DNA from 4 places in the Sporosarcina sp. USHLN248 genome. Region 4 is predicted to be linked to each of the others. Evidence: riboswitches for the same ligand, from Rfam matches in the RefSeq annotation. Region 4 holds a riboswitch; each other region holds the start of a gene.
What was found. A riboswitch is a leader RNA that binds a small molecule or an ion and turns the genes downstream of it on or off. The one in region 4 is predicted to bind S-adenosylmethionine.
Positions count from the first base shown of each region.

Region 1 (5,470 bases), on a different contig from region 4:
TGCACAAGCTGGCAACGGAATTGGACAAAACATTGGCGAATGAGATCCTTCACTTCTGATTGGACACGGAATCGATTGATTGTGCGGTAGCTAGGTTCATGCCCTTGAGCCAGCCACATCATTCGGATACTGTCTTTCAATAGGGCTTCAATTTTACGCCCTGAAAAGGCAGATTGCGTGTAGCCGCATAAAATAATTTTAAGCATCATGCGTGGGTGGTAGGCAGGACAACCCTCATTTCGAAGAAATGGTTCGAATGCTTCAGAAGGGATACTTTCAACCAAATGATGGATATGGAAGGCGATATCATTTTTTTGTAATTTCACTTCTAAATCTAAAGGCAAAACGAGTTGATTCATGTTATAATCTTTAAACATAAGGATCCTTCTTTCTGATAAGGTTTTGTGTAGTGACTTTATTTTATCAGAAGTGGGTCCTTATTTTTATTCAAATATTAATCAAAGCCGGTGAACTTTTACTCGTCGTAAAAGTTCACCGGCTTTTTCAATTAGAGGTGGGTTTTGTCCCAGCCTCTTCGTATAATTAATCTACAGTGTAGTTCTTATGGGAAACAACGGTTAAATTGGAAGCTACGCCAATTCGGTCGGCGTCATCTTCTGAAATCTTTACAATGACCGAGTTCTCGAGTATTTTATGAATCGTTCCATTTACTCTATGGTCATTGCGGACGAAGGAAATCTCTTCGTCGATATGACGCGCAGCGACAAAATCTGAAACAGGTTTTTCCTTACGTGAAAAAGTCAATCGAATCACTCCTACCGTTCATTCTCATCATCTTTCAAAATGAAAAAAATGCTTAGGCCTGTCCTAAGCAATCAAAAGCATGATGGAAAACAACTGGTTGTAACCGATCCCTATCAAGTTGTCTATTGATAGTATACCACAAATTGTCGAACTTCGCTGAAAGTAGAATTGCAACATAAGTTTCAGAAAAATAATAAGAATCTCTTGACTTTTAAAATTGGTCCTCCTATACTGTACAACAAGATGAAAAACTGAATCACCCATACTCTTATCAAGAGCGGCGGAGGGACTAGGCCCTGCGATGCCCGGCAACCAGCAAGTGACGAACTTGCAAAGGTGCTACTTCCTACAGATTCGTGCAAACGGTCTGAAAGATAAGGGGAGGAATAAGCGAAAGCGTAACCCTCTTCTTAGCGAAAGGGGTTATTTTTTTATTCCAAAAACCCCCAACGCCTCCGCATTGCACATTATTTGTTGCATTTTCATCTTACACTAATACTTTGGAGGTAATACACATGACTGCAAACAACTCTCTTCAACCGGAAACACTTCTTCTACATGGCGGCCAAAAGCCAGATCCAATTACAGGATCAAGAGCCGTACCAATCCATCGGACGACTTCGTTCGTTTTCCGCGATACTGAACATGCACAAAACTTATTTGGCCTGCAAGAAGCGGGCAATATTTACACTCGAATCACGAATCCGACTGTAGCGGTATTTGAAGAACGCATTGCGCTACTTGAAGGAGGTACAGCTGCGGTCGCACTATCTTCTGGCATGGCGGCAATCGCGTTTTCGATTTTAAACATTGCGGGCGCTGGCGATGAAATCGTAGCGGCAAGCAATCTATACGGCGGAACATATAATTTATTCGCAGTGACGCTGCCGCGCTATGGCATCAATGTGAAGTTCGTCGACGCTACGAATCCTGAAAACTTTAAAGCCGCAATTACAGATAAGACAAAGGCTTTATTTGCTGAAACAATCGGAAATCCAAGCTTACACGTTTTAGATATCGAAGCGGTGGCGGAGATTGCTCATGCGCATGATATACCGTTGCTCATTGATAATACTTTTGCTTCACCTTATGGCTGCAATCCGATTGAATTCGGGGCCGATGTAGTGATCCATTCCGCCACAAAATGGATTGGCGGTCACGGCACGACAATTGGCGGCATCGTAGTCGATGCGGGCAAATTTGATTGGACGAAAGGGAAATTCCCTTTGTTTACAGAGCCGGACGAAACATATCATGGTCTTCGCTATGGCGTCGACACGGCGGCAGCAGCTTTTGCTATGAAGCTTCGCGTCCAATTATTGCGTGATTTTGGTCCTTGCTTGGACCCAGATAGCGCGTTCAATTTCCTCCAAGGTTTGGAGACACTTCATCTCCGAGTGGTGAGACATAATGAAAATGCTCAGAAAGTTGCCGCTTTCCTACAGTCCCATCCATCTGTTGAGTGGGTAACTTACACAGGTTTGGAAGACCACCCTTCACATGAGCATGCTAAGAAGTATTTGAAAAACGGCTTCGGTTCCATTATTGTTTTCGGCATTAAAGGTGGACGTGAAGCGGGGCGTAAGGTGATTGACAATATCGAGATTTGGTCGCATGTCGCCAACGTCGGTGATGCCAAGTCATTGATCATTCACCCTGCATCCACTACACATCAGCAATTGTCTGCTGAAGACTTGGAAAACTCCGGTGTAACCGAAGAGTTGATTCGCTTGTCTGTCGGTCTCGAGTCGCCTGAAGATATCATTGCAGACTTGCAACAAGCGATTGAAAAAGCAGCGCCGGTTACAGTTCAATAGGTTCATAAGTAGTTGCAGGGGACAGTCCAATGCTTCGCTTATGATGCAATAGCATCTTGTTTAGAATTGCAACATAGTGAACTAAAGTAAATGCCCCCTGCGCTTTTGAAAGGAGGTGGATGGAATGCCGTCATTCAAAGCAGCGATCTTAGGTTTTGGCACTGTCGGTGAAGGTGTGTATAGAATTTTACAAGAGAAGCGTGAAGAAATAAGAGAAAATACAGGTTTCACGGTTGATGTCGTCACCATCCTTGTGAAAGATAAGACGAAAAAACGCAAGCCGATTAGTGGTGTGAAAATTACCGATAATATTCGAGATATCTTAGACGATCCGGAAATAGACGTTGTGTTCGAAGCAATTGTCGGGGAAGAGCCTGCTTACACATATTTATCAGATGCGATAGAAAAAGGCTGCCATATTATAACGGCCAATAAAAAAATGTTTGCTAAACACGGTCCAGCTCTATTGAAACATGCAGAGTTCCGTAATGTGCAAGTTGGTTTTGAAGCGACAACGGCAGGCGGTGTCCCGGTCATTCGGACGGTTAGCAATCTATTGGCCGGTGACCGCATAAAACGGATTCAAGGAATCTTAAATGGTACTTCGAATTTCATTTTGACGAAAATGCGTGAAGAGGGATCGCCATTTAAAAAAGCGCTATTGGATGCTCAGAAAAACGGCTTTGCGGAAGCGGATCCATCCGATGATGTGGACGGCACAGATGCATTCCGTAAGCTGATGATCCTAAGCTCTCTATCTTTCGGTCAACAACCAGATTGGGAAGACGTCCCGGTGGTAGGGATCGAGCATATTCAACCAATTGATGTGATAGATGCTTCAAAAGGCGATCTTCGATATCGTCACGTTGCAGATATATGGATAGATGACAACGACAAGCTGTTAGGTACGGTAGGACCTGTCTTAATTGGAGCGAATCATCCGCTTTTCAGTATAGACGGTGTCGACAATGCAATCATTATAGAAACAGAATATCTTGGACAGCTGACTTTAGTCGGTCCTGGCGCCGGCATGTATCCTACAGGCAGCGCAATGGTTGCTGATTTGCTTCATATCATTCGCCAGCAAGAAGTGGTGATGGTGACAAATTAATCAAAAGGAGGAGGGGATAGTACCCCGTCCTCCTTTTTACATGAGTTCAATTGTCTCTTATGCTTTTTTCTTTGGCCTTTCGCCTTGCAATGCTTTGATCAAAGAAATGATCATGAGCAACATGATGAAAGAGAATGGCAAAGCAGCAATAATGATCGTATTTTGCAATGCTGTTAGTCCATTCACAGACAGCAAGATGACTGCAATGGCTGATTGGATGACACCCCATGTGATTTTTACGCTATTTGATGGTGTCAATGAACCATACGTTGACTGCATGCCTAATACAAATGTCGCCGAGTCTGCGGATGTTATGAAAAAGCATGCAATTAACAGAACTGCGAAAAGAGAAACGATAAATGATATTGGCATTGTATGGAACATCTCAAAGATCGTCAATTCGGTAGATGCTTTTGCTAAGTCCGCAAGTCCTTCTTTTTGAGCGTTAATGGCAGTCGTTCCGAATGCGGAAAACCAGATGGCACTTAAAAGAGTTGGTGCTAACATGACAACGGCCATAAATTCCCGAATTGTTCTGCCCTTCGAAACGCGAGCAATGAACATACTGACGAATGGCGCCCATGAAATCCACCAAGCCCAATAGAAAATCGTCCACGTATCCATCCACTCGCGATGCGAAGCATTTAAAGGAGCTGTACGGAAACTCATTGATACTAAATTGGATAGATAGCCGCCAAGAGAGTCAGTAAAAATATTAAAAATGAGCAATGTTGGACCAAGGATCAAGACAAACCCTAATAATGCAAGCGCGAGTATTAAGTTTGCGTTTGATAAATATTTGATTCCTTTACTGAGCCCCGACCATGCAGACATGATGAACAGAACAGTCACAACAGCGATGATAATCAGTTGTGTAGTGAAGCCAATTGTAAAGCCGAAAAGATAATTCAGCCCTGCGTTAATTTGAACAGCACCGAAGCCGAGAGAAGTGGCAACGCCAAAAGCTGTTGCAAAAACGGCAAGTACATCGATGAGGACGCCCCAAGGCCCCTTCATTTTTTTACCGAAAATCGGCTTCAATGTTGCTGAAATTAACCCCGGTTCTCCTTTACGGAATTGGAAATACGCAAGCGACAAAGCGACAATACCGTACATGGCCCATACATGAAAGCCCCAATGGAAAAAGGAATACCGCATCGCTTCTTTAAAAGCGGCATCTGTATTAGGTTCTTCTGTTGCGGGATTGATCGCGTAGTGAGATAGCGGTTCAGCAGCCCCATAAAAGACTAGACCAATTCCCATTCCGGCAGAAAAGAGCATGGCAATCCAAGTAATCGTTGAAAACGACGGACGGTCAGAATCTTTTCCTAAACGAATCTTGCCGTATGGGCTGAAAATGAAGAAAATGCTCAATACAAGCAAGAAAGATAGCAGAAGCATATAATACCATCCGAATGTGGATGAGACGAATGATTTGATGGCTGTTGTGACGGTTTCAAAGCGATCTGAATCGGCAACCCCAAATCCGACCGCCAATATAATCAGGCCGATTGTTATATAAAATACATTTGATATTTTTCGCATGTTTCCCCCTATGAAAAATGGATTTTTGAAACGACTATCTACTATACCAATCATGCAGCGGGAAAGCAAAAGGAGTAATCGTGCAATAACGAATACAATAATGCGCTTTATTTTTTTATAAAGCGTGAATAAACTGCTTCATGAAAGTGTTCAAAGGTCTTACAGTTAGGATCTATTTATTGGGAATCTATGTCGAATTGAATAAAAAAATTGTGTCTTTTTGCCTACGGGA
Region 1 covers NZ_JBBCZC010000053.1:15,133-20,602, reverse strand. Annotated here, with positions in the region: partial or broken gene WFH04_RS16365 (transposase) at 1-377, opposite strand, end outside; gene WFH04_RS16360 (DUF2187 family protein) at 544-774, opposite strand; SAM riboswitch class I at 1,031-1,146, shown strand; gene WFH04_RS16355 (O-acetylhomoserine aminocarboxypropyltransferase/cysteine synthase family protein) at 1,281-2,582, shown strand; gene WFH04_RS16350 (homoserine dehydrogenase) at 2,707-3,693, shown strand; gene WFH04_RS16345 (glycine betaine uptake BCCT transporter) at 3,751-5,238, opposite strand.
Region 1: it holds a riboswitch for S-adenosylmethionine, as region 4 does, so the genes downstream of both, WFH04_RS16355 (O-acetylhomoserine aminocarboxypropyltransferase/cysteine synthase family protein) here and WFH04_RS13490 (methionine biosynthesis PLP-dependent protein) in region 4, are expected to answer to the same signal.

Region 2 (5,099 bases), on a different contig from region 4:
TGTAATATCCCCATCTTCAATTAAAATGATCCGGTCTCCTAACTTCACTGCTTCCCTAACGTCATGGGTTACTAATAATGCGGTGAACTGCTGCTCCTGCCAAAGCTTTTCTATGAGAATTTGCATTTCCATTCGTGTCAAGGCATCCAAGGCACTCATCGGCTCATCTAACAGCAATAAAGAAGGAGAGTGCACCAATGCCCTCGCAAGAGCAACACGCTGTTGCTGGCCACCCGATAACGTTGAAGGATAACTGTTTTCGTATTCTGCTAAGCCGACATAATGTAAAGTTTCCCTTGCCCGGTCTTTCCAATTTCCATTCAAGCCTAAACCAACATTATCAATGGCTTTCTTCCAAGGAAGCAGTCTTGAATCCTGATACATTATCCTTGCCATTTTCGTAGATTTTTCAACTGGTTGACCGTCAAATTCGATTGTTCCTTCTGTCGTTTGTTCAAGGCCCGCCACAAGCCTTAGCAGCGTACTTTTCCCGCTGCCTGACTTTCCAACGATAACGACGAATTGTCCAGGATGTATAGTAAGTGATATATTTTTCAACACTGTTTTCCCATTATACGCTTTCGTCACTTGCTGCAATGTAATTTCTACAGCATGTTCGTTCTGCAAATCCTTTTCTCTGTCGATCAGTGCCATACTATACCTCCATTCTTTTATTGAACATATCCTTTATGCCACCTCAACGCTTTCCGCTCCCCATAGCGAGCGAGCAGATCGGCCACTTTCCCAAATAAGGCATAAAGCAAAATTGTAATGATAATAATATCCGACTGCATGAACTGTTGTGCAGTCATTGCCAAGTAACCGACACCCCGTGTCGATGCGATTGTCTCTGCCACAATTAAAGTCATCCACATTACGCCTAAAGAATAGCGTAGCCCAACAAAAATGGATGGCAAAGCACCTATGAGCAATATTTCTTTAAAAAGCCTCCAGCCCTTCAGCCCATACATTCTGCCCATTTCAATAAATCCCGGATCGATATTGCGTATGCCATGCAGCGTATTAATATAGATTGGGAACATTACCCCGATCGAAACTAAGAAAATCTTAGCTCCTTCATCGATTCCAAACCATATGATGACAAGCGGCACGAGGGCCAAGTTTGGGATATTGCGGATCATTTGCAATGTCGTATCCGTAAAAGCATATGAGAACTTTGATAGCCCATTTGCTATACCCAAAATGAAGCCTATTCCCCCGCCAATTACAAGCCCGATTAACGCTCTCCCTAAACTCGCAGCCATATGGTAAGTCAGATCCCCAGATACTACTAATTGATATAAGCTTTTCAATACTGTCAAAGGTGCGGGCAGCAGCTGTGGGGAGACGATTCCGCCTGATACGACCACCTGCCAAGCAACGATGATGAAAATTGGAATAAGCCATGGAATAGCCGTCCGTTTCAACTGAATCACCATCATTCTTCCTCCTTACTTCTTCGGAACCCGATCACGAATGTCGATTTTATTTGGAATCAATCCGATTTCATAATAAGTATCCGCCTGCTTTTGTTGTGCCTCTATAATTGAATCGTCAATACGATCAACAGCATATTGCCTGCGGTCGACTGCTCGCTCAATCACTTTTTCGTCAATTCCTAACATGTTAGAGACAAGCTTAACGACCTCATCTTTATTTTCATTCGCCCACTGATCGGATTCATCTGTCGCTTCTAAAATTAACTCGACTAATTCGTGGTTCTTTTTATAAAAATCCTCATTCGCATAATAGAATGTGCGGTTTGGATAGCCATAATCTTTGCTCTCCGTTAGGTTAACGGTCTTTAAATCAACTTCCACACCGGCAAAAAACGGATCATACGTTGCAAGCGCGTCGATTTTATTCGTCTCAAAAGCTGTTCTTTGCTGTGCTGCATCTTGCAAATATACCCACTCAACATCATCTATTGAAAGGCCTGCATCCTCGACCGCCAAGATGGCCAAATAATGATGGTTGCCGCCTTTCAATGCACCGATCTTCTTCCCTTTCAACTGATCAACTGAAGTGATCCCTGAATCTTTATGAACTAACAACCCTACACCTTCCGGATTCGGCAAATCTGCGCCTACATAGACGAACGGTTTATTGCCTGCTTGCGCATTAATGCCGGAGCCATCTGCTGCATGCCCAAAGTCGATATGCCCTGTAAACAGCCCTTCTAACAATGTGCCTCCATGAACGAATTCCCGCCATTCTACCCGATAGCCCTCTGCCTCCAACTTTTTCTCTAATATTCCACTTTCTTTCAATATATTTAATGTGTTTCCTTTTTGGAAACCAACACGCACCACCTTTTCAGAGGCTTCTGTCTGAAGCCTTCTCCCCGCTGCATCCTGCCAATGAAAACAATACAATTGCAGCGAAAACTATTAAGTAAAATCCTTTTCTCATTCATATATCTCCTATTCATATTAGTTTACTTGGTTTTATACATAAAAATTTTTCACTGCTTGATTATATAATGACCATGAAATAGGTCGAATGATTTTTCCTCTTTCCCTCCTTGAATAACAATTTGGAAAGGCTTCTCCCCACGTGACTCTAATTTATGCTGTACAATTCCTTTCCCAATTGGTTCATAAAAGATAATCTCCACATCACCAATTACAACTGCCTGACCTTGTGCATTTAACTTTTCATCAGTATATGCATCTTTGACAGGTGCGTTCAGCAATATGGACCATTGCCTAACAGATTCTTTCAAATCTTTTACGGCAAACGATAGGGAAGCTATTTTCAACGCCTCTCCATTTGGATGGTCTGCCATGACCTTCTGCTGTATCAAATCTTTTTCCCTTTCATCATCCTCCGCTTCCCATTGAATAATAAACGGTAGCTCAGGGCCCTCTTCATCTGTACCTGCGTAAAGCAATTGCCATTTTACAACCGAGCCATCCGGTCTCTTCCTATGGAGTGGCACCGGTCCGGTCACTTTTAATCCATGTTCCTTGAATCGTTGTGCCACGCCTTCAATATTAGTCGTCCGAATAGCAAAGCGGGCAAAACCTTCCCGAAACTCATCTCTAATAATTGTAGAAATTAAACTAAATGACGGATGCTCTGTATTTTTCACTAAATTACGGTCATATGTTCCTAAAAACTCGATATAGGATAAACCAAAATAGCTTAACCCGTTATACGTTCCCCGATCCTCATGGACACCGCCTTCTACTGCATGAAAGCCAACAGCCTGAAATTCTTGCACTGCTTTCTCCGGCTCCTCTACAAAGTGCACAAGATGATCAAATACAAATTCCATATCTTTTCCCCCTTAAAATAAAAATCCCTTCTATAAGAAGAGAAATTCATATCCGCTTCTTATCTTCCAAGTTACAACTTGGCGGAATTAGCACCATACCTAAAGGTTGGTTGCTGAGACTTCAATGGGCCACTCCCTCCATCTCTCTTGATAAGATACAATATGTAATTAGTACATACTTTACTTGTTCCCTTACACAAAGTCAAACATTATTTTAACTATTCTTATCAGTTTAGTATGAATAAGAAAGAAGACTTAAGATCGCTTTGTTAACACTTGCTTCGAATGGTATCATTCTTCTGCCAAAAGATTAGTACTTTATACTTGGCGATACATTATTTCCATAAAAAATACACACTCAGACATGAATGTCCAAATGCGCATCTCACTAACTTCATTACTCCTCCACAACAACTTTCTATACAAGTGACTATCTCTTGGATAGAAAGTCTTGTAATGACTTCAATGCAACATAATAGAGCCACCATCTGTCATAATTGTTTGACCCGTAATATATTGAGAATCCTCCGATGCTAAGAAGACGGCAACCCGACCGATATCCTTTTCAACATCTCCAAAGCGCCCTAAAGGAATTTTATTTTTGACCGCTTCATAATACTCTGGCTGTGCCTTCGACCACGCCTCAACGCCTGGAGAATATGCAATAGGGCTAATAATATTTACATTAATGCCAAAGCGTCCCCACTCATTTGCAGCTACACGGGATAATCCTCGTATTGCCTCTTTGGCAGCAGCATATGCACCCTGCGTCTCATGACCAGCCAATCCAGCACCGGAAGCAAAATTAATTATATTTCCCTTCGACTCCTTTAAATGTGGCAAAGCAGCCTGCATTAAATAAAACGTTGGATAAAACCCTGTTCCAAAAGATAAATCCAGATCTGCCTGAGTTGTATTTTCCAATGGCACTTGCTTAGAAGCATGCGCATTATTAACTAATACATCCAACCGACCGTATTTTTCTACGACTGTATTAACAATCTTATACAAATTGCCATGATCCATTAAATTTGCTTGAATGAACATAGACTTTGGAGAATGAGTTTGAAGCTCCTTCAGCATCTCTTCTCCCGTCTCTTTATTCACATCCACAATAGCTACGACAGCACCTTCCTTTACCATCGCCTTCGCCATTCCACCTCCTATCCCACCAGCTCCGCCAGTAATAATGACAACCTTATCTAACAATTTTCCCATTTAAATTCTCCTCTTTTCATGAGTCTAAAACTATTTTAACACTAAAATACTTTTGTATAAAACAACAAGTTCTTCGGTTATCTATATATTGTTTGCCGATGCATCCATACATAATACATTGCTTCTTCTAATTAAAGCCTTAAAAACGGAAAGCATAAATAAATGCATAACGACTGCTTCCATACAAATAAATACCAATAATAGCGCATAAAACAAAACAACAGCGCATAACCGCATGTAGAAACACATAAACTTCTCATGGTATTAAAACAAGACTTTGGAAGCTTACATTAGAAGAAATCTTAACACTAATCGTCACCTATAAAAACCTTCGCTTCTATATTCATTTAGTTGTATTACCATGCATAAGAAGTTTGAGGAAAACACGCAAGCCCGTTGCCACCCTCATAAACGATAGTTAATGCTATGTAATCGTTTCAATAAGGTCATGAAGCCTAAATAGCACAATGTAATTGTCATGCAACACAATGCTGTGTATGAACATAAACACCGCGCTCTCAACATAAAATTATTTGCTCAAAATATAAATGTAACGCAATACAGCCATATCAATGGCTATCTTGCAAATTACTACGATATC
Region 2 covers NZ_JBBCZC010000045.1:21,410-26,508, forward strand. Annotated here, with positions in the region: gene WFH04_RS15425 (ATP-binding cassette domain-containing protein) at 1-654, opposite strand, end outside; gene WFH04_RS15430 (ABC transporter permease subunit) at 672-1,439, opposite strand; gene WFH04_RS15435 (aliphatic sulfonate ABC transporter substrate-binding protein) at 1,452-2,312, opposite strand; gene WFH04_RS15440 (VOC family protein) at 2,465-3,280, opposite strand; SAM riboswitch class I at 3,337-3,437, opposite strand; gene WFH04_RS15445 (SDR family NAD(P)-dependent oxidoreductase) at 3,743-4,498, opposite strand.
Region 2: it holds a riboswitch for S-adenosylmethionine, as region 4 does, so the genes downstream of both, WFH04_RS15440 (VOC family protein) here and WFH04_RS13490 (methionine biosynthesis PLP-dependent protein) in region 4, are expected to answer to the same signal.

Region 3 (9,911 bases), on a different contig from region 4:
ATGCTGATAGCGCGAGGATAAGAGCAAGCAGAATGAATAGCGAACTGATTTTCTTCATAATAAGTACCCCCTACAATATTTATATAATAAACAGGCATATCCTGTTATTAACGTTTGTCCACTTTCTTCACAGATAGGTCTCCAATGAACTGGATTGCAAATACAATAATTAAAATAATGACAGTAGCAACAAGCATGACATCGCTCCGGCTTCTTTGGAAGCCTTCATAGTATGCCAAGTTCCCTAATCCGCCTGCTCCGATCACACCAGCCATCGCAGTATAACCGACTAACGCAATTGCCGTAACTGTAATGCCCGAAAGCAAAGCAGGCAATGATTCAGGCAATAACACCTTAAAAATGATCGTTTTTGTTTTCGCACCCATCGATCTCGCAGCTTCAATAACACCTTTATCAATTTCTTGCAATCCGATTAACACCATCCGAGCATAAAACGGAGCAGCACCGATTACGAGAGCAGGTAGAGCAGCTTCCGGCCCACGCATTGAACCGACGAGTAACGTAGTAAACGGGATCAGTAAAATTATGAGTATGATAAACGGAATTGAACGAAAAATATTAACAATGGCTCCCGTGAATATGTTGACAATCCGATTTTGCCAAAGTTGCCCTGGGCCCGATAAAAACAACAGAATGCCGAGTGCTAATCCGAAAATGAAAGTAAATAAAGTTGATACACCCGTCATATATAATGTTTCGACGGTCGCCTTCCACATTTTTTCCCAATCAATATTAACAAATAAAGATTCATTCATTGCCTATCACCTCTGTTTTTACACCTTGTTCATGAAGATAGGCAATTGCCTCATCCATTTCCGCTTTCTCCCCTACAAGCTGGAGCAATAGCGTTCCGTAAGCTCCGCCTTTCGTTTGCGAAATATTTCCTTGCACAATATTCACTTCAACATCGTATTTACGAATCAAGTTAGCCAACACTGGCTGTTCTGTTCGCTCTCCGATAAAGAATAGCTTGATGATTGTGCCTTCGGAATAGTCCTTTTTCAAATTGCCAAGTGCCTCATTTGTCCCAGCAGGCTCCGTCACTTGCGAAACAAATCGTTTCGTAACAGGCGCTTGCGGTGACTGGAAAACATCTAATACTTGTCCGATTTCTACTACTTTTCCTGCTTCCATTACAGCTACCCGATGACAAATTTTCCGAATTACGTGCATCTCGTGTGTAATGAGGACAATTGTCAATCCTAACCGTTCATTGATGCTCGTCAATAATTCTAAAATCGAATCCGTTGTTTCTGGATCGAGAGCTGACGTTGCTTCATCGCATAGAAGAACTTCAGGATCGTTCGCCAATGCGCGTGCAATTCCTACCCGTTGCTTTTGCCCGCCCGATAATTGTGATGGATACGCATTTTCCCTTCCGGCCAAGCCGACTAAATCGATTAGCTCGGAAACCTTTCTGTCACGCTCCGCCTTTTTCACACCTGCTATTTCCAGTGGAAAGGCGATGTTTTCCTTTACGGTTCTTGACCAGAGCAAGTTGAAATGCTGGAAGACCATACTAATTTTCTGACGGGCTTTACGCAGCTCTTGACCTTTCATTGCAGTAATTTCCCGCTTTCCAATCTTGATGCTCCCCGAAGTCGGCATATCAAGTCCATTCAACAAGCGGATCAATGTACTCTTTCCTGCTCCGCTATAGCCGATAATCCCGAAAATTTCACCTTCCGTTATCGTAAAGGACACGCCGTCCACAGCAGCTATGCCGTTTTCTTTGGAACCGAACCTTTTTTCCACTTTAGATAATTGAATCATTTTCCCACCTCATATTTCTGATCATCCGAACGTGCAAACGCCAGCACTTTCCTTCATTTATAATTAACATAAATGAAACCTTTTTATCTTATAAAGTAAAACTCCCATAAATGAGGTTTTTCTTCAAAAATAAAAAACCTTCCTGCAGACAAGCAGAAAGGTTCAATATGTTATAGTACTATAAACATTTGTCCAATCTCTCATCTTCCAAAGCAAAAGCTTTGCGTGACTTGGCACCATTTCACATTCATGACGGTTGCCGGGCTTCATAGGGCACTTCCCTCCACCTCTCTTTATAAGAGTGACGTATTGAATTGTTAAATACATTTATATCATAATTACAGTTTAGAAGTCAACTTAACTTTTCAAGAAGATACGGGATTGATTGAAATGCGTAGATTTTATGGGTGATTTTACCGTTCTTTTGGATTAGCAGGCAAGGGACGCTTTCTATTTGGTAATCGACCGCCAAATCTTGCACGTAATTCATGTCGGCTTTCCCAATCGGCAAATCAGGCTTCATGACAGAAATGACCTCCAACATTTTGGAAGCTACCGCACATGTGCCGCATAATGGCGTATATAAATAATAGACCGATAAAGGTTTTTCCTTACTGTTTTCCCATTGTTCTCTCGTCCAATTTTCGATTCCCAACTTAACCACCCTCAATATAAAAGAAATTCGGGATGCACTTTGAAATCTGCTCTTAACAAAATTTCTGCTATTTTGCGCAAAGGGGTTTTCTCCACCTGTCCATAAAGGCGCTCCGTATAGAGATGGATCGCTTCGGGATATTCTCGGATGAATAACTGTCTAAGCTTATCGCCGGAGTCATCTGCATCCATGAAAACATAGAGATCATATCCTTCAAATGGATATAAAAGCTCTTCCATGCGATACGAGCTGACCGTTCCATTCGTGCAAATGATGGCAACTTGCTCTGACAACACCTTCTGGATTCTCTTTTTGTCGGATAAACCTTCAACAATTAAGAGCTTTTCTGCCTTCATGACATGCTCCCTCCCGAAGAAAAACGAAAAGCCCCAGTTTTCACCGGCGCTTTCACGTATGATTATTCACCAACAGTCATTTTGTCATACTCTTCAGCAGACATTAGCGCATCCAATTCTGACTCATCTGTTGCTTCAACGACGATCATCCATGCACCTTCATATGGAGATTCATTAACCAATTCAGGGCTATCTTCCAACTCTTCGTTCACTTCAATGACTTTACCGCTAATTGGAGCATAAAGTTCAGAAACAGTTTTTACAGATTCAACACTGCCAAAAGGCTCATCCACTTTCACTTCATCACCGACTTGAGGTAGTTCAACGAAAACGATATCCCCCAATTCAGATTGAGCAAAATGTGTAATACCAATTCGATATTTACCGCTTTCATCTTTTACCCATTCGTGTTCTGCAGAAAAACGCAAATTTTTAGGTGTGCTCATCCCATAACCCCTCCATCACTCTACATTTATTGATTCTATTTAATTCTGACATAATTCCATCTTAAAGACAAGGGAGTTATTCACTTCCCCCATACTTCCTCGAACTGCTCTTCTTTAAAGCCTACCGTCACTTTTTCACCATCTGTAAGAAGCGGTCTTTTCAGTAGCATGCCGTCTGAAGAAAGCAGTTTTATCTTCTCTTCGTCCGTCATTGCAGGCAACTTGTCCTTCAAGTTCAGCTCACGGTATTTCATGCCGCTCACATTGAAAAATTTCTTGAGCTCCAAATTGGAGGCTTTTATGATTTTTTCAAGTTCAGCTGCTGTTGGCGGATTTTGTGTAATATCGATTTCCTTGAATTCGATGCCTTTGTCTTCAAGCCATTTTTTAGCTTTTCTGCACGTGCCGCATTTATTGTAGCCATAGTACGTCAATGCCATACTTCTCAACACCTCCATTTAGCCCCATTATAACAGAAAAGCCACCCAGGTATACAAGCATACCCGAGCGGCATATGTGGCAATTCAATTACGATGTTTTTACGTACAGTTCATGAGTAAGACCCATGCAATCAAAACTACATAACGAAATGGTAGACTTCAACAGCTCGATATTAAAGGATATATTTTTCCGCTTCAATCAATTTTGCAGCTGCTTCACGTTTCTTCGCAATGATATTGTAAGGATTCGAACGAGTTAGCTTGCGCAGTGCTGACAACATCATGCGCTGATTGTCTCCTTCCACTGAAGCAAGCAATGTTTCTTTTGCATCCTTTTCGATTGCTTCGAATGCTTCCTGACAGAAGATTTCAGTATATAAGATCTTTTGTTGTTCTTTATCAGCGCCATTTTTCGCCACTGCTTTTTCCGTACGCAATAGTGCAGATTCCATTGCGAAAATATTGTTCGCGATATCCGCGATATTCACAAGCACTTCTTGCTCTTGTTCAAGCTTCGTTCCGAAGCGTTGCGCAGCCATTCCAGCTGCCAACAAACCGATTTTCTTCGCGTTTTTCACTAACACTTTCTCTTGTGCCAAAGGCTCGTCGCCAATTTCTTCTGGCATCATCATAAGCAATTCTTCTTGCAAGCCTTGTGCTTTTTCAAGCAATGGCAGTTCGCCTTTCATCGCTTTTTTCAAGAATGTGCCAGGCACGATCAACCGGTTAATTTCATTTGTACCTTCAAAAATTCTATTTATGCGTGAATCGCGGTAAATACGCTCTACTTCATACTCTTGCATAAAGCCGTATCCGCCATGCAGTTGAACAGCCTCATCAACAATGTAGTCAAGCACTTCAGATCCAACAACTTTGTTAATGGAGCATTCGATTGCATACTCCGCAATCGAAGCTGCAACAGCTTTACCGTCTTTTTGCTCTTCAGGCGTCATTTGGCTATTGCGCTCTTCAAAATAACCGACTGTACGGTAAATTAAACTTTCAGTTGCGTACAATTTCGATGCCATTGTCGCAAGCTTTTCTTTCGTTAAATTAAATGAAGAAATTGGCGTTTTGAACTGCTGGCGCTGATTTGCATACGTGATCGCTAATTCAAGAGCACGTTTTGAGCCTCCGATTGTGCCTACGCCTAATTTATAGCGCCCGATATTAAGAATGTTAAACGCAATTACATGTCCTCGACCGATTTCTCCTAATAGGTTTTCAACAGGCACTTCGGCATCTTCAAGAATCAATGTACGTGTAGAAGAGGATTTAATACCCATTTTCTTCTCTTCCGCGCCGACAGATACGCCAGGGAAATCTTTTTCAACGATGAACGCAGAGAATTTATCGCCGTCAATTTTTGCGTAGACAACGAATACATCTGCAAAACCAGCGTTTGTAATCCACTGTTTTTCACCATTCAAAATGTAATGCGTTCCTGCCTCATTTAATTTTGCAGTCGTTTTCGCGCCTAAAGCATCCGATCCGGAACCTGGCTCAGTCAATGCGTAGGCAGAAATTTTTTCACCCGTTACGGAGTTTGGAAGGTACTTCTTCTTTTGCTCTTCATTTCCGAAAAGAACGATCGGCAATGTACCGATTCCAACGTGTGCACCATGCGTAATGGAAAACCCGCCAGCTACTGACATCTTCTCTGCGATTAGTGCAGATGAAATTTTGTCAAGGCCCAAGCCATCGTATTCTTCAGGAACATCCGCGCCAAGCAGACCTAATTCTCCTGCAGTTTTCAATAGTCTTACAGAGTGTTCAAATTCATGGTTTTCCAAGTTTTCAATAACGGGAGCAACTTCATTTTTTACATAGTCCTCTGTCGTTTTTGCAATCATTTTATGCTCATCTGTAAAATCCTCTGGCGTAAAGACACGTTCAGGTTCAATGTCTTCAATTAAAAATGCTCCACCACGAATTAAGTCAGTCGTTTTTGTTTCAGCCATTTGAAATTCCTCCTTAATATTTTATGAGAGGCAGCCACTTACACTTATTTAATTTAGCGTACATAAATGTAATGACTGGCACCCAAGATCGTTGATTATTGTTCAAGTAAATGCGTTTTGCAGGAATGGTTTTAGATAAAGATGTGCTGCTCTTGTATTTATGTGCACTCTACACATTGCTTTTGTTCGATGTGACAGGCAGGGCTTTTATGTGCTCCTAACGCTGCGCTTTTACTCGCAAAGCCCGTTCTGCGTGACGGGCTTCGCTTTTGTTTCCATCCAGACTCCGGGCGGCAACCCCTCGGTCACTTCAGGATTGGATTTAGGGCAAAGAGCGCCCTAAGTCCAATCCTTCCAGTGCCTGTCGGGGTTGAGCAGCCGCCCTACGCTTTAGTCACATCCAGACTCCGGACGGCAGCTCCTCGGGTCGTTTCAGATAGGAAGCTAAGGCAAAAAGCGCCTTAGTTTCCTATCTTCCGACATACAGGACGTATTAGTGCCGACGTTGCCGCAGGACGCGGCGCTCTTAGTCGGCCAACGCCTGTCGGAGCTAAACGCCCCTCTCCGCTTTTGTTATCATCCAGACTCCGAGGGGCAGCTCCTCGGGTCGTTTCAGATAGGAAGCTAAGGCAAAAAGCGCCTTAGTTTCCTATCTTCCGACATACAGGACGTATTAGTGCCGACTTTGCCGCAGGACGCGGCGCTCTTAGTCGGCCAACGCCTGTCGGAGCTAAACGCCCCTCTCCGCTTTTGTTATCATCCAGACTCCGGCGACCAGCTCCTCGGGTCACTTCAGAAAAGAGTCTAAGGCAAAAAGCGCCTTAGGCTCTTTTCTTCCAGTGCCTGTCGGAGCTAACCGGTCGCCTCCGCTTTTGTTATACCATTTCAAATACTCCGGCTGCTCCCATTCCGCCACCGATGCACATTGTGACGACGCCGAATTGTTTGCCTTGGCGTTTTAGTTCGTTCATTAATTTCAATGTCAGGACAGATCCGGTTGCGCCTAGTGGGTGGCCAAGGGCGATTGCGCCGCCGTTGACGTTTACTTTATCCATATCCAAGCCTAAATGGCGGACGACTTGCAATGATTGGGAAGCGAATGCTTCGTTCAATTCCCAAAGGTCAATATCGTCAATGGAAAGCCCCGCTAATTTAAGTGCTTTCGGAACTGCTTCAATCGGTCCGATTCCCATTACTTCAGGGGGCACTCCGCCTACCGCAAAGGAACGGAATTTGGCGATTGGCTTCAAGCCTTTTCCTTCAGCCACTTCGCGATCCATTACTAGCACGGATGCTGCACCGTCTGAAGTTTGCGAAGCGTTCCCTGCTGTAACAGAGCCTTTTACTGAAAATGCTGGACGCAGCTTCGCCAACACTTCCATTGTTGTTCCGTGACGGACACCTTCATCCATTTCGAACATAAAAGTCTTTTCTTGATATTTGCCGCTGTCGTCGACGAATCGCTTAACAACTTCAACCGGCACGATTTCATCTTTAAATTTCCCCTCTGCAATCGCTGCCGCCGCTCGTTCATGCGATCTTACAGCAAATGCGTCTTGGTCTTCACGGCTCACGTCATACTTCATCGCAACTTGTTCAGCAGTATGCCCCATGCCCATATAATATTGTGGTGCTGTTTCCGCCAATTTGAAGTTTGGACGGATCGTATTGCCCATCATCGGCACCATGCTCATCGATTCAACGCCGCCAGCGATAATCGCTTCAGAATGACCTAACATAATGCGTTCTGCTGCATAGGCAATCGATTGCAATCCAGATGAACAGAAACGGTTCACTGTAATTGCAGGCGTCGTATCTGGCAATCCTGCCAAAGCGCCGATATTGCGTGCAATATTCATCCCTTGCTCAGCTTCAGGCATTGCACAGCCCATAATTAAATCATCTATCGGTCCATCATAACCATTTGCCCTCTTTAAAGTTTCCTTGATAACCAAGGCTCCCATATCATCGGGACGGACAGTCGCAAGTGAACCTCTGCCCGCTTTTCCGACCGGCGTTCTTGCACCGGCTACAATTACTGCTTCACGCATTCGACTTCCTCCTTTTTACTTTGACGCTAATCAGTTGCGCAACGGTTTCCCTTTGAGCAACATATGCTGCATGCGCTGTTGTGATTTCGGTTCAGCTACGAGGCTCAAGAACGCTTCACGCTCAAGGTCCAACATGTATTGCTCATCGACTAAAGTTCCATATGGCACTTTGCCACCAGATAATACATACGCTAATTTCTTCGCGATTTTCAAATCATGGTCGCTAATGTAACCAGACAAGTACATGCCTTCAGCACCTAAGAGCATCGTTGCATAGCCGGAATCTCCAGTCACCGGAATCTTCTCTTTCTTCGGAGGTGTATATCCACCTTCATACAATGCCAATGCCGCCTGTTTCGCATCATAAATTAAGTGATCCGGATTTACGCTAATGCCATCTGCAAAATCAAGGAAGTTGTTTTCACGCGCTTCTTCAGCAGATGTCGATACTTTTGCCATTGCAATTGTTTCAAATACTTTGTTCGCGACGTATTGATAGTCTACTTGAACACCGTTCGGTAACCCTTTCAAATGCTTTGAATAGAGGTTGACGTTTCCACCGCCGCCAGGGATTAGGCCAACTCCTGCTTCAACAAGACCTATATATGTTTCCATGGATGCTTGGATATGCGCTGCTGGCAAGCAAACTTCCGCTCCACCGCCCAACGCCATTTGGAATGGTGCAGCAACGACCGGTTTACGGCTATACTTGATTTTCATCATAGCGTTTTGGAATGAGCGGACGATGAAATCAAGCTCGAAAATATTATCGTCTTGGGCCTCCATTAAAATCATGCCAAGGTTTGCCCCTACGCAGAAGTTCTTGCCTTGGTTACCAATGACAAGACCTTTGTAATTTTTCTCAACTTCGTCAATTGCAAAGTTGATCATTTGAATGACATCAGGACCAATCGCATTTGACTGTGAATGGAATTCCAACAATGCGATGCCATCTCCAAGATCGATCAAACTTGCACCCGAATTCTTTTTAATGACGCCATGTTTCTTTTTGTAGCGCTTCAAATCAATCGCTTTTTCGTTCACTGGTACTGGTCGATACCCTTCCCCATCGTAGTAGAGAAGATCCCCATCTTCCTCTCTATAAAACGATTCGATGCCCTTTGATAGCATCGTTTCTACGAATGCAGGAATTTGTGAGCCTTCCTCTTTCATCTTCTCGACGGATTTCGCAACGCCAATCGCATCCCAAATTTCGAATGGACCTTGCTGCCAGCCAAAGCCCCATTTCATCGCATTGTCAATCGCAACGATGTCATCGGCAATTTCACCAGTCAATTGGGCAGAATAGCGTAATGTCGGCGAAAGAACATTCCATAATATTTCGCCTGTACGGTCGTTCGCGTATACGAGCGATTTCACTTTGTTTGCAAGCCCTTTTTGTTGCTTCGCCATTTCAATTGAAGGCGTTTTCAATTTCTTCGTCGGTACGTATTCAAACGTCTCAAGATCCAATTCAAGAATTTCTCTATCTTTCTTTAAATAGAAACCTTGTTTTGTTTTTGCACCTAACCAGCCATTGTCAATCATTTTCTTCATGAAAGGCGGCAATTCAAATACTTTCTGCTCTTCGCCCTCTGTTTTATCAAAAGCATTTTTCGCGACATGCATGAATGTATCCAGACCGACGACATCTAATGTTCGGAATGTTGCAGATTTCGGGCGGCCAATCAATGTACCTGTAACCGAATCGACTTCTCCGATTGAATAGCCTCGCTTCTCCATTTCTCGCAACGTAATAAGCAAGCCGTACGTTCCGATCCGGTTCGCAATAAAGTTCGGAGTGTCTTTCGCAATGACAACGCCTTTTCCTAATTTGTCCTCTCCAAACTGCAACATGAAATCAAGCACTGCCGGATCTGTTTTCTTGTTTGGAATGACTTCCAATAATTTCAGGTAGCGTGGCGGATTGAAGAAATGCGTGCCAAGGAAATGCTTTTGGAAGTCTTCCGATCGCCCTTCCGCCATCGCCTCAATGCTAATCCCAGATGTATTCGATGTAACAATCGTTTGCGGACTTCTTACCGCATCTATTTTTTCGTACAGCCCTTTTTTCACATCTAAGTTTTCAACCACTACTTCGATGATCCAATCAACGTCTTTCAATCTATCTACATCATCCTCTAAGTTGCCAATTTCAATGAGTGATAGATTTTTCTTCGTCGCCAAAGGTGCAGGTTTTTGTTTCAA
Region 3 covers NZ_JBBCZC010000017.1:62,253-72,163, reverse strand. Annotated here, with positions in the region: gene WFH04_RS08960 (MetQ/NlpA family ABC transporter substrate-binding protein) at 1-58, opposite strand, end outside; gene WFH04_RS08955 (methionine ABC transporter permease) at 108-776, opposite strand; gene WFH04_RS08950 (methionine ABC transporter ATP-binding protein) at 769-1,794, opposite strand; SAM riboswitch class I at 1,992-2,096, opposite strand; gene WFH04_RS08945 (thioredoxin family protein) at 2,147-2,443, opposite strand; gene WFH04_RS08940 (toprim domain-containing protein) at 2,461-2,805, opposite strand; gene gcvH (glycine cleavage system protein GcvH) at 2,868-3,251, opposite strand; gene WFH04_RS08930 (arsenate reductase family protein) at 3,332-3,691, opposite strand; gene WFH04_RS08925 (acyl-CoA dehydrogenase family protein) at 3,865-5,652, opposite strand; gene WFH04_RS08920 (acetyl-CoA C-acetyltransferase) at 6,528-7,703, opposite strand; gene WFH04_RS08915 (3-hydroxyacyl-CoA dehydrogenase/enoyl-CoA hydratase family protein) at 7,734-9,911, opposite strand, start outside.
Region 3: it holds a riboswitch for S-adenosylmethionine, as region 4 does, so the genes downstream of both, WFH04_RS08950 (methionine ABC transporter ATP-binding protein) here and WFH04_RS13490 (methionine biosynthesis PLP-dependent protein) in region 4, are expected to answer to the same signal.

Region 4 (9,911 bases):
CAAGAAGTGAATGAGTACCGGATGGAGCGCAAAGCTAAAAACAATAGCAAAAGAACGAAGTCATCGTTCCGGGCTCTATTATCTTATTGGTTTTTGTAAGAAATAAAAAAGGCCGATATGAGGCCGTATTAGCTTGACGACAAGCGCTCACATACTTCGATGGGTTCGCAGGAAGCGGGTTAAGCAAAGCGAAGGCAGTTGAACATTGAAGAGGGCATTATAGGCTCTTCTGTGTGTGAAGCGTTATAAGTAAGTTGAGCAATTTGATCACGACTGTAGACAAAGTCAATAATGTATTGCTTTGTCTACAGTTTACGATAACTAATCATTATCCATGTTTAATTACCGTCGTTCGCTTTTCGGATCGAAAGCATCACGCAGGCCGTCACCGATAAAGTTAATGCTTAATACAGTTAGTAAAATGGCGAGTCCTGGAGGAATCCATGCCTCAGGGTGATAACGAAGTATTCGGAGCCCTTGCGCTTCAGAAATCATATTTCCCCATGTTGGTGTTGGCTGAGGGATGCCCATGCCGATGAAACTTAAGCCCGATTCAACGATAATCATCGTTGCCATCATTAACGTAGCGTTGACAATAATCGGTCCTATCGCGTTTGGCAGGAAATGACGCAAAATGATTCTGAAGTCACTCGCACCGATTGCTCTGGCACCTAAGACGAATTCTTGCTCTTTCAGTGAAAGGAAAGTGCCGCGAATGATTCGGGTCAAGCTCGGCCAGCTGACAATCGCTATGATGACAACGAACAAGCCAATCGTAACCTTTTTCATGATCGCAATAATTGTCAAGGCCAAAACGAGGAACGGCAATGCTAAGACAAGATCACTTAACCGCATTATGATGCTGTCGATCTTGCCGCCATAATAGCCACTGATCACGCCTAAAATTAGACCGATGAGTAGAGTGGATAACATCGTGCTAAAACCGATAACGAGTGAAATTCTGCCGCCGTACAGCAGACGAGCAAAATTATCTCTCCCAGAGCTGTCTGTACCTAAAATATGTTCGCTATTTGGACTTTGTTCGACTTTCATCAAATTATGCTCCAACGGATCGTGGTCGGTCAGCAACGGCGCAAAAATAGCAGCACAAATCATAATCGTCAAAACTACCATACCTGCAATTGCAAGTTTATTTTTCAAAAATCGCTGAAGAGATAATTGAAAGGGGCTTCTATGTTTGCGTACCATTTGTGTTGTGCTTTCTTGAGGTTGCAACTCATCTTCATTAATTGAATGCATATCAAATCACCGCCCTAATCATAACGAATCCTCGGATCAACAATGCTGTAAAAGATATCGGCTAATAAATTCCCCACTAAGACAGCTACCCCTAATAGAAGAACGATTGCCATAACGACAGGATAGTCACGGTTCACGACTGATCCAATGAATAAAGTGCCAATGCCGGGGAAATTGAAAACTTGCTCCGTAATTACTGCTCCGCCAAGCAACGGCCCTAATTCCATCCCTAATAAAGTAATGATTGGAATTAACGCATTGCGCAAAGTATGCTTATATAGTACATTGCGATCTGACATCCCTTTTGCTTTTGCCGTCCGAATATAATCGCTCCCCAATACATCCATCACTTCTGAGCGCATATAACGCATATACCCAGCTGTACTTGCAAGACCTAATGTCAGCCCGGGCAATATCATATGATGAAGCCGATCTTTAATTTCTGCAATGCCGGTTAATTTATTATTAGAAATTGTACCTTGAGCAGGAAACCAACCTAATTTAATGGCGAATAAATAGATAACAACTAAACCGAAAAAGAAATTAGGAACAGCGAGCCCGAAAAATCCAAATGTTGTTGTTCCATAATCCATTAAAGAATAAGGATGCCTTGCAGAATAGATCCCGATCGGTATTGCAACGATCAATGTAATGCCGAGAGCAAAGATTCCTAAATAGACAGTGTTCATAAAACGTTCTTTAATAAGGCTTTCTACTGATCTTCCTTTGTACGTAATCGATTCTCCGAAATTGCCGCGAATGACTTTTTTTGCCCAATTTATGTATTGGACAGGGATTGGTTTGTCCAAACCTAATTCAGCCCGCTGTTTCTCGTAAACTTCCATGCCGACATCAGGATCAAGAATCTTGCCTGAAAATGGATCGCCTGGAGCAGCTTTTGCGAGGCCGAAGACGATAATCGATAGCGCGAACAGCATCGGGATAAATAAGAGAATTCTTCTAATGATAAATTGAACCATCCATCTTCCTCCCTTAAAGGGGGAGAGTATGCATTTGCATACTCTCGCGTATCCTCCCTCAATTATTCTGCGTCTTCAACCCACCACTCATGGGAATCCTGATACATCGTGTGTGGAAGAATTTTAATGCCTTGAATGCGGTCATTGTATGCCCATAGGCTGTTTTGTGCATATAGAAGCAATGCAGGCAAGTCTTCAGAGAAGAGTTTCTGCCACTCAGCATAAACTTCCTCACGATATTTTTGATCAAATGCTTCTGGCGCTTTTACCGCTTTTTGAAGCAGTTCTTCCGACTTTGGATTGTTCCATCGAGAGAAGTTGTAACCCGCTCTTGTTGCCCATAATCCGGATGGGTCTGGATCTGTACTGCTCAGATTCCAGCCGATCAAATATAGATCCCAATCTGTATTGTCATCTGTTAGTTCAGGAACGTAAACAGACATTTCAGATGGCTGGCGCAAGTTCACTTTAATGCCGACCTTTTCTAAATCGGCTTGGATGATCGGAGCTGAGCGCTCGCGCAATTCATTTCCAAGAGGGTAATCCATGTTCAAGACCCACTCGTTGCCATCTGGATCTTCTCGGAAACCGTCTCCATTCACGTCAACATAACCCGCTTCATCTAACATCGCTTCAGCTTTTGCTGGATCATAATCATATTTTGTAACTGCATTTTCATCGTATGCCCACATTTGTTGGGCAATCGGCGAGTTAATCGGTTGCCCTCTGCCGTGCAATAATCCTTCGCCATGCCCTTCACCGACTAACCCGACACGGTTGACAGCGTAAGCGATCGCTTGACGCACTTTCGGATCAGACAGTTTTTTGTTCGGAACCCAGTTATCAGGTGTCAACGCGCCTGATTCAACGTCTGCTGTTGTTCGATGGTTATGTTTAAAGCCTAAAAGTTGATAGCCGAAATCAGCTTGCTCTACAATGACAACATTGCCAAAGTCATTGACGATATCATAATCTGCAGGTGCAATGCCGCCAGGACTTGCCACAAAATCAATTTCTCCTTTTTCAAGTAACCCGATCATGACCGATTGTGCAACGACTTTCCAAACGATTTCATCTAATAGCGGTGCACCTTTCCAATAATCGTCATTGCGGGATAAAACATATTGCTCACGTTCGATCATATCCGTAAATTTGAATGGCCCTGTACCGATTAATTTATTTGGCTGCAATGATTCAGGAGCTTCCGGAATGTCTTTTACCGGAATATCTTTAAAAATATGCTCCGGGATGATCGGGAAGCTTGCATAATAAAGAGGAGAGACGTTCGGCTCTGCAAACTTAAACGTTACTTTATAGTCTCCGTCTGCGACAACACCAACAAATTCATCTGTTTCGCCTGATTGATATTCGTCGTAGCCTAATAACGGCTGCACATAGTTTGCTCTTACACCGCCAGCAGACTCATAATCCGGATCAGACATCGCTTTGTACGTATAGACGACATCATCAGCTGTAAATTCCTCGCCGTCATGCCATTTAACTCCTTCTTGCAAGAAAAATGTGATCTCTGTCTGATCATCATTTGTCTCCCACTTTTCAGCTAAGCTTGGTATGAATTCCAATGATTCGTTTTGACTTACCAATCCTTCAAATACAAAATCGATAATGTTTGCTTCATAGGAATCTTCATAGAAAATCGGGTTGAACATACCAGCCGGCGCAGAGTACATCGCACCGACAATTGTACCTCCCTTTTTCGGACCTTCTTCTGCAGCTTTTTCGTCTTCTTCTGTTTCTGCCACTTCTGACGGTTTTTCCGTTTCGGTAGCAGTATCACCCGTTGCATCATCCTTAGAATTACATGCAGCCAACACCATGCCAAACATCAACAATAGAACGATAAGAGTAAATCTGTGCATATATAGCTTTGTCAACATCATGTCCCCCTTTACTTTTTTTCGACACATCAATGAAGAGTGGATATGGATCGATGCATCACCTCCTAAATTCGCAGTAATGACTGTGACACCGGAGTAAAACAACTATGCATTTGATAGATTATATCGTTCCTTCGCTATATAAATGACAAGCGACAAAATGATCTGTTTGAATCTCTTGCAACTCTGGACGGTCAATGGCACATCTATCAAAAGCTTTCGGACAACGCGTTCTAAACGCACAGCCTGAAGGTGGATTAGCAGGGCTTGGCAAGTCGCCCGGCAGTTTAATTTTCTCCTTTTTGGTTTGTGGGGTTTCATTTAGATCAATCATTGGAATTGCAGAGAGTAATGCCTTTGTATATGGATGCATTGGGTTTTCATACAACTCTTTTTTCGGGGCAATTTCTGCAATCCTCCCTAAATACATAACTGCCACACGATCACTAATATGTTTGACGACGCTTAAGTCGTGGGCGATGAATAAATACGTTAAACCCAATTCATCCTGCAAGTCTTTCATTAAATTCAAAACTTGCGCTTGAATGGAAACGTCCAATGCAGACACTGGCTCATCGCAAATGACAAATTTCGGTTCCAATATGAGTGCCCGTGCGATGCTAATTCGCTGCCTTTGTCCTCCAGAAAATTCATGAGGGTATTTTTGCAAATCATCGACACGTAAACCGACTTTCTCAATCATCGCTTTTACACGTTCTTTTCTTTCTTTTTTAGAAATCGATCCTTGAACAATTAAAGGTTCCTCCACTAATTGTTCCACGCTCATTTTTGCATTCAATGATGCAAAAGGGTCTTGGAAGACGATTTGCATGTTTTGGCGGATTGGCCGTATTTGACGCTGACGTAATTTCGTAATGTCTTCGTTATTAAAAAGGATTTGCCCTTCTGTCGGGTCTAATAATCGTATGAGGACGCGTCCCAATGTCGATTTCCCGGAACCCGATTCACCGACGATCCCTAATGTTTCCCCTTTGCGTATGCTAAAGGAAACGCCGTCAACTGCTTTAAGTTGTCCAATCGTACGCCGCAAAACGCCGCCTTTTATTGGAAAATATTTTTTTACATCCCGAATGACGACGAGTTCATCGCCGGTTTTTTTCTCAATCGCTGTTGTTTGGACCATCGTCATTTCGCTTCACCTCCAACGTCGTATAGGAAGCAGCGTACGTAGTGATCTATGTCGTATTGAAACAGTTCGGGGTTGGACTGACTGCATTTTTCCATCGCATACGGGCAACGGGTAGAGAATCGGCAGCCGACAGGGAAATTGTAGGCGGGCGGAACGGTTCCTTTAATCGTTCCTAAACGATCTACATCTTCCTCCAAATTTGGCAAACTGCTCAACAAACCTTGTGTATAAGGATGCTTTGTCAATTTTAACAGTTGCTTCGTCGGGGCTTGTTCAACGATTTGTCCACCGTACATGACGATGACCCGATCAGTATATTCATAAACAACACCTAAGTCGTGTGTAATGAGAAGAAGTGCCATATTGTAGCGCTTTTGCATTTCGATTAATAAGTCTAAGATTTGAGCTTGGATCGTTACGTCTAATGCTGTGGTAGGTTCGTCTGCGATGATGAGTTGAGGTTCACATGAGATTGCCATGGCGATCATAACACGTTGTCGCATTCCCCCGGAAAGTTGGTGGGGGTATTCCTTGATGATTTCAGCGGGGCGGGGAATGCCAACAATCTTTAACAATTCAATCGCCTTTTGCTTGGCGATATTTTTGGATACTTTCTTATGCTTACGGATCATTTCAATTAGTTGATTACCAATGGTGAAGACAGGATTTAAGGCTGTCATCGGTTCTTGAAAAATCATGCCAATTTGGTTGCCGCGGACCGAAGTCATTTGTTTAGCCTTTAATTCAAGCAAGTTGCGGTCATTCATTTGAATAGTTCCTTCTACGATGCGTCCGGGTTTATTAATAAGCTGCATAATTGAAAGGGCGGTAATGCTTTTTCCACTGCCTGATTCTCCAACGATTGCAACAGTTTCTCCCGGATAAACTGAAAAAGAGACGCCGTCAACCGCTTTTGCGATCAAATCTTGTTCCAAGTAAAAATACGTTTTTAACGCTTGGACATTCAAGACGGGTTGATTCATAGAGACCCTCCATTCGTGTTAGTAGCAAAAAAAGAAGAGCGGTAATCAATTATTCTATGATTAGTCTGATAATTATATACAATCCTAATCATAACACTCAAAGTTGTCAATCACTTTTTTGTAATATATCGGAAAAGATGGTTCGAACTTATTCTACAGGAATCAACAGGAATTTATTTCGATTTTATGAAGTTTCGATTTATGAAATAACTGTATAATAGCAATGGAAGTATTGAAGTTATGTGGCTTTAGCAGGATTATGCGTTGTTGGAGAGCTTTATCTATGCATAGAGTGAGTTAATGGTTTTTAAAGAGGTTTATGTGTTTTTCTGTCGATTGATATGGAAAAAGCCCAGAGGCACCGGGCTCAGCTTGTTGACAAACGTTCGCATACTAAGTTGAGGCCAGTAGGACGCTGGTCATGCAACCGTTGCTGCAGGAGCAACGAGCTTAGGTTGCCTCCTTTGTTCCTTCCCTCATGAACATTACGTTCTATTCGGGTCATCGCTCGGCCTCGTGTGAGCCTGCACGAGGCGAGTCATGCAGTCAATCGAGCGGCGAAGGGTTCGATTTGTTGTATTTACGCGCATTTTGCGGAAATTAAGGCACTACGGACGTCGCGCACCTATATTGTCTTCCACGTGGCAAGCGTTCTCAAGCCAAGCTGGGCAAATTCCTCTCACATGACTACGAACCTTAAAAAGACTGTAGCCAAAGTGAAAAAACACTTTGGCTACAGTCTGGGCACCGGGCTTTTTTATGGAAGGATAGCAAACGATCTAACCGGGAAGCCCGATGCTTTTTCTGGCTTCGGAACAATATTAAAGATGATTGCTCCTTTAGCTGGCAATAGATGTAAATTCGTCATTAGTTCAATTTGGTATGTGTCTTGCTCCAATACATAATATTCACCGATCAGTTTACCGTTTTTGCGGAAATCAATTGCAGAGTCGGTATCGAACGTTTCGTGTCCGATAGCTTTGATTTTCCTATGTTCGAATAGTAATTTGAGTGCTTCTGGACCCCATCCGGGAATGTGATTGTTTCCATCGGCATCTTTGTTATTAAATGCTTCGTGGTCGGGCCATCTTTTGCTCCAATCCGTGCGAAGGGCAACAAAGGTGCCTTCTTCTATTTCTCCGTGCACAGCTTCGAAATCCAAAATATCTTGAACAGATAATGTGAAATCATTGTTTGCTGCTGCTTCTGCGGATTTGTCTATAACGACTAAAGGCAATACTAATTCTTTCAGCTGTAGCTCTTCCAAATAGCGTGTGTCGCGCACAAAATGGATTGGCGCATCAATATGTGTTCCGTATTGTCCAGAAAACGAAAAGTTTTGTGCGAAAAAGCCATCGTCATGTGTGAACAGCGTTTTAAATTCTGCGTCATCGAACATGAAAAAATGCGGTGAATTCGGACCGAAAGTATGCGTCAAATCAACCCATTTTTTACTTTTCAATAAACGAAGTGCTTCTTGAATTTCTGATTCCGCTTTTACTGTCATTGCAATCACTCTCTTTCATAATTAAATGAACCCTTAGCGGGGAACTGCCGTTTCCGTTGCTTGATAAGCTGCGTCGATCGCTTGGTGCAAATCTTCGATCAGATCTTCCGCTTCTTCAAGCCCTACAGAGAAGCGTAGAAGACGGTCATCAACACCGCGTTTCACGCGTTCTTCTACGGGGATATCCGCGTGTGTTTGCGTTGTCGGATAGGTGATAAAGCTTTCCACGCCTCCTAAACTTTCTGCAAACGTAATTAAGTTCAAGTTTTTCAAGAAAGGGTCGACATAGCTGCTTTCTTTTAGCCGGAATGACAGCATGCCTCCGACACCTGCATATAGCACATCCGTAACAAGCGGATGAGTTTCCAAATAGGCAGCAATTTCCTTTGCGTTCGCATCATGCTGTCTCATTCGCACATGTAATGTTTTTAATCCGCGAATGACTAAAAATGCATCGAACGGAGAGAGGGTTGCACCGATGGCGTTATGTTGTTCAAATAATTGCGCGCATAATGCTTCTCCTTTCGCAACGACTAATCCTGCCAACACATCATTATGGCCCCCGATATATTTAGTGGCGCTATGGATGACGATGTCTGCTCCCAATTCAATAGGACGCTGATAATAGGGTGTTAAAAATGTATTGTCGACAATGAGGTAAAGTCCGTGTTTTTTCGCAAGTTCAGCATATGATGCAATGTTTATTTTTATCATTAAAGGGTTCGTTGGCGTCTCAATGAAAAGTGCTTTTGTCTGTTCCGTAATTTGTTGTTCAACTTCTTCTACGGTTTTGAAAGAAGCATAGGAGGTACGGATATTATAATTTGTGGCATATTGTTCGAAAAGCCGATATGTGCCGCCGTAAATATCATCGGGGGCAATCAGCTCGTCGCCTGATGCAAATAGGGAAAGCACTAATTGGATGGCAGCCATTCCTGAGCTGCACGCATAGCCTTGATCACCAGATTCCAATTGGGCGATGCCATCCTCTAAAATGGTCCGTGTTGGATTTTTTGTCCGAGTATAGTCATAGCCGGTGGAAAGTCCTAAACCATCATGTTTGTATGCGGTAGATAAATAGATTGGCGGATTGACCGCACCTGTTTTTTTGTCGCTTCGATTGCCCAATTGCACTAAGTTCGTATGTATACTTCTTTTCGTCAATGAAACCCATCCTTTCGCTGCATATAAAAAGCCCCCTTCCAAGATAGAAGAGGGCCTCAACACGCGTGATCGTCGTTGAATTCAATCTTCTTATCTTCAAGACAGAATCTGCCTTTTGGAATTAGCACCATACCAATACGGGCTGGTTGCTGAGACTTCTACGGGCCAATCCCTCCGTCTCTCTTGATAAGAATGAAGCTATGCATTTTTGATTTATCCAAAGTTATCATATATTCGAAAATTTAGCAAGCCTTCTTTCAGAAATCTCTTTATAGGTTTCTGCTATACTGTAGGTATGCAATTTTGATACGATTTGGAGGTCATGGAATGGCTTGGCTTTATGTTTTATTGGCAGCGGTCGTTGAAGTGTTCTGGGTGATCGGTCTGCGTTATTCGGAGACACCGTTAGAATGGGCAGGAACAATCATTGCAATCATTATTAGTTTTTATTCGATTATTAAAGCATGTGAAAAATTGCCTTCTGGAACGGTATATGCTGTTTTTACTGGATCTGGCGCCGCTGCAATTGTACTGATAGACTTTTTATTTTTCGGAGCGGAGTTTTCTTTTATTAAAATATTATTTATCGGTATCATTATAATCGGTGTAATTGGTATTAAAATGACGACAGTCGATCCTGTAGATGAAGGGGGCGATTGAAGTGGCATGGGTATATTTAGTTTTGGCCAGTTTTGGAGAAATATTTGGCGTGATGAGCATTAATCTTTATTTGCAGAAAAAGAACTATGTTTGGCTTCTTTCAATCATCTGCACGTTTTCCGCCGGTTTCTTCTTTTTGTCTTTGGCGATGCGCGAAATTCCGATGGGAACAGCATACGCGATTTGGACTGGATTAGGAGCTGCAGGCGCAGTGCTTATGGGCATTTTGTTTTTTAAGGAATCTGCCGGATGGAAAAGGATTGTATTTTTGCTGCTTATTATCGGAGGAGCGGTAGGACTAAAAGTATT
Region 4 covers NZ_JBBCZC010000034.1:14,311-24,221, reverse strand. Annotated here, with positions in the region: gene WFH04_RS13525 (hypothetical protein) at 1-99, shown strand, start outside; gene opp4C (oligopeptide ABC transporter permease) at 343-1,260, opposite strand; gene WFH04_RS13515 (ABC transporter permease) at 1,275-2,240, opposite strand; gene WFH04_RS13510 (peptide-binding protein) at 2,303-4,135, opposite strand; gene WFH04_RS13505 (ABC transporter ATP-binding protein) at 4,260-5,282, opposite strand; gene WFH04_RS13500 (ABC transporter ATP-binding protein) at 5,285-6,271, opposite strand; gene WFH04_RS13495 (cyclase family protein) at 7,029-7,778, opposite strand; gene WFH04_RS13490 (methionine biosynthesis PLP-dependent protein) at 7,812-8,942, opposite strand; SAM riboswitch class I at 9,030-9,135, opposite strand; gene WFH04_RS13485 (DMT family transporter) at 9,270-9,602, shown strand; gene WFH04_RS13480 (DMT family transporter) at 9,604-9,911, shown strand, end outside.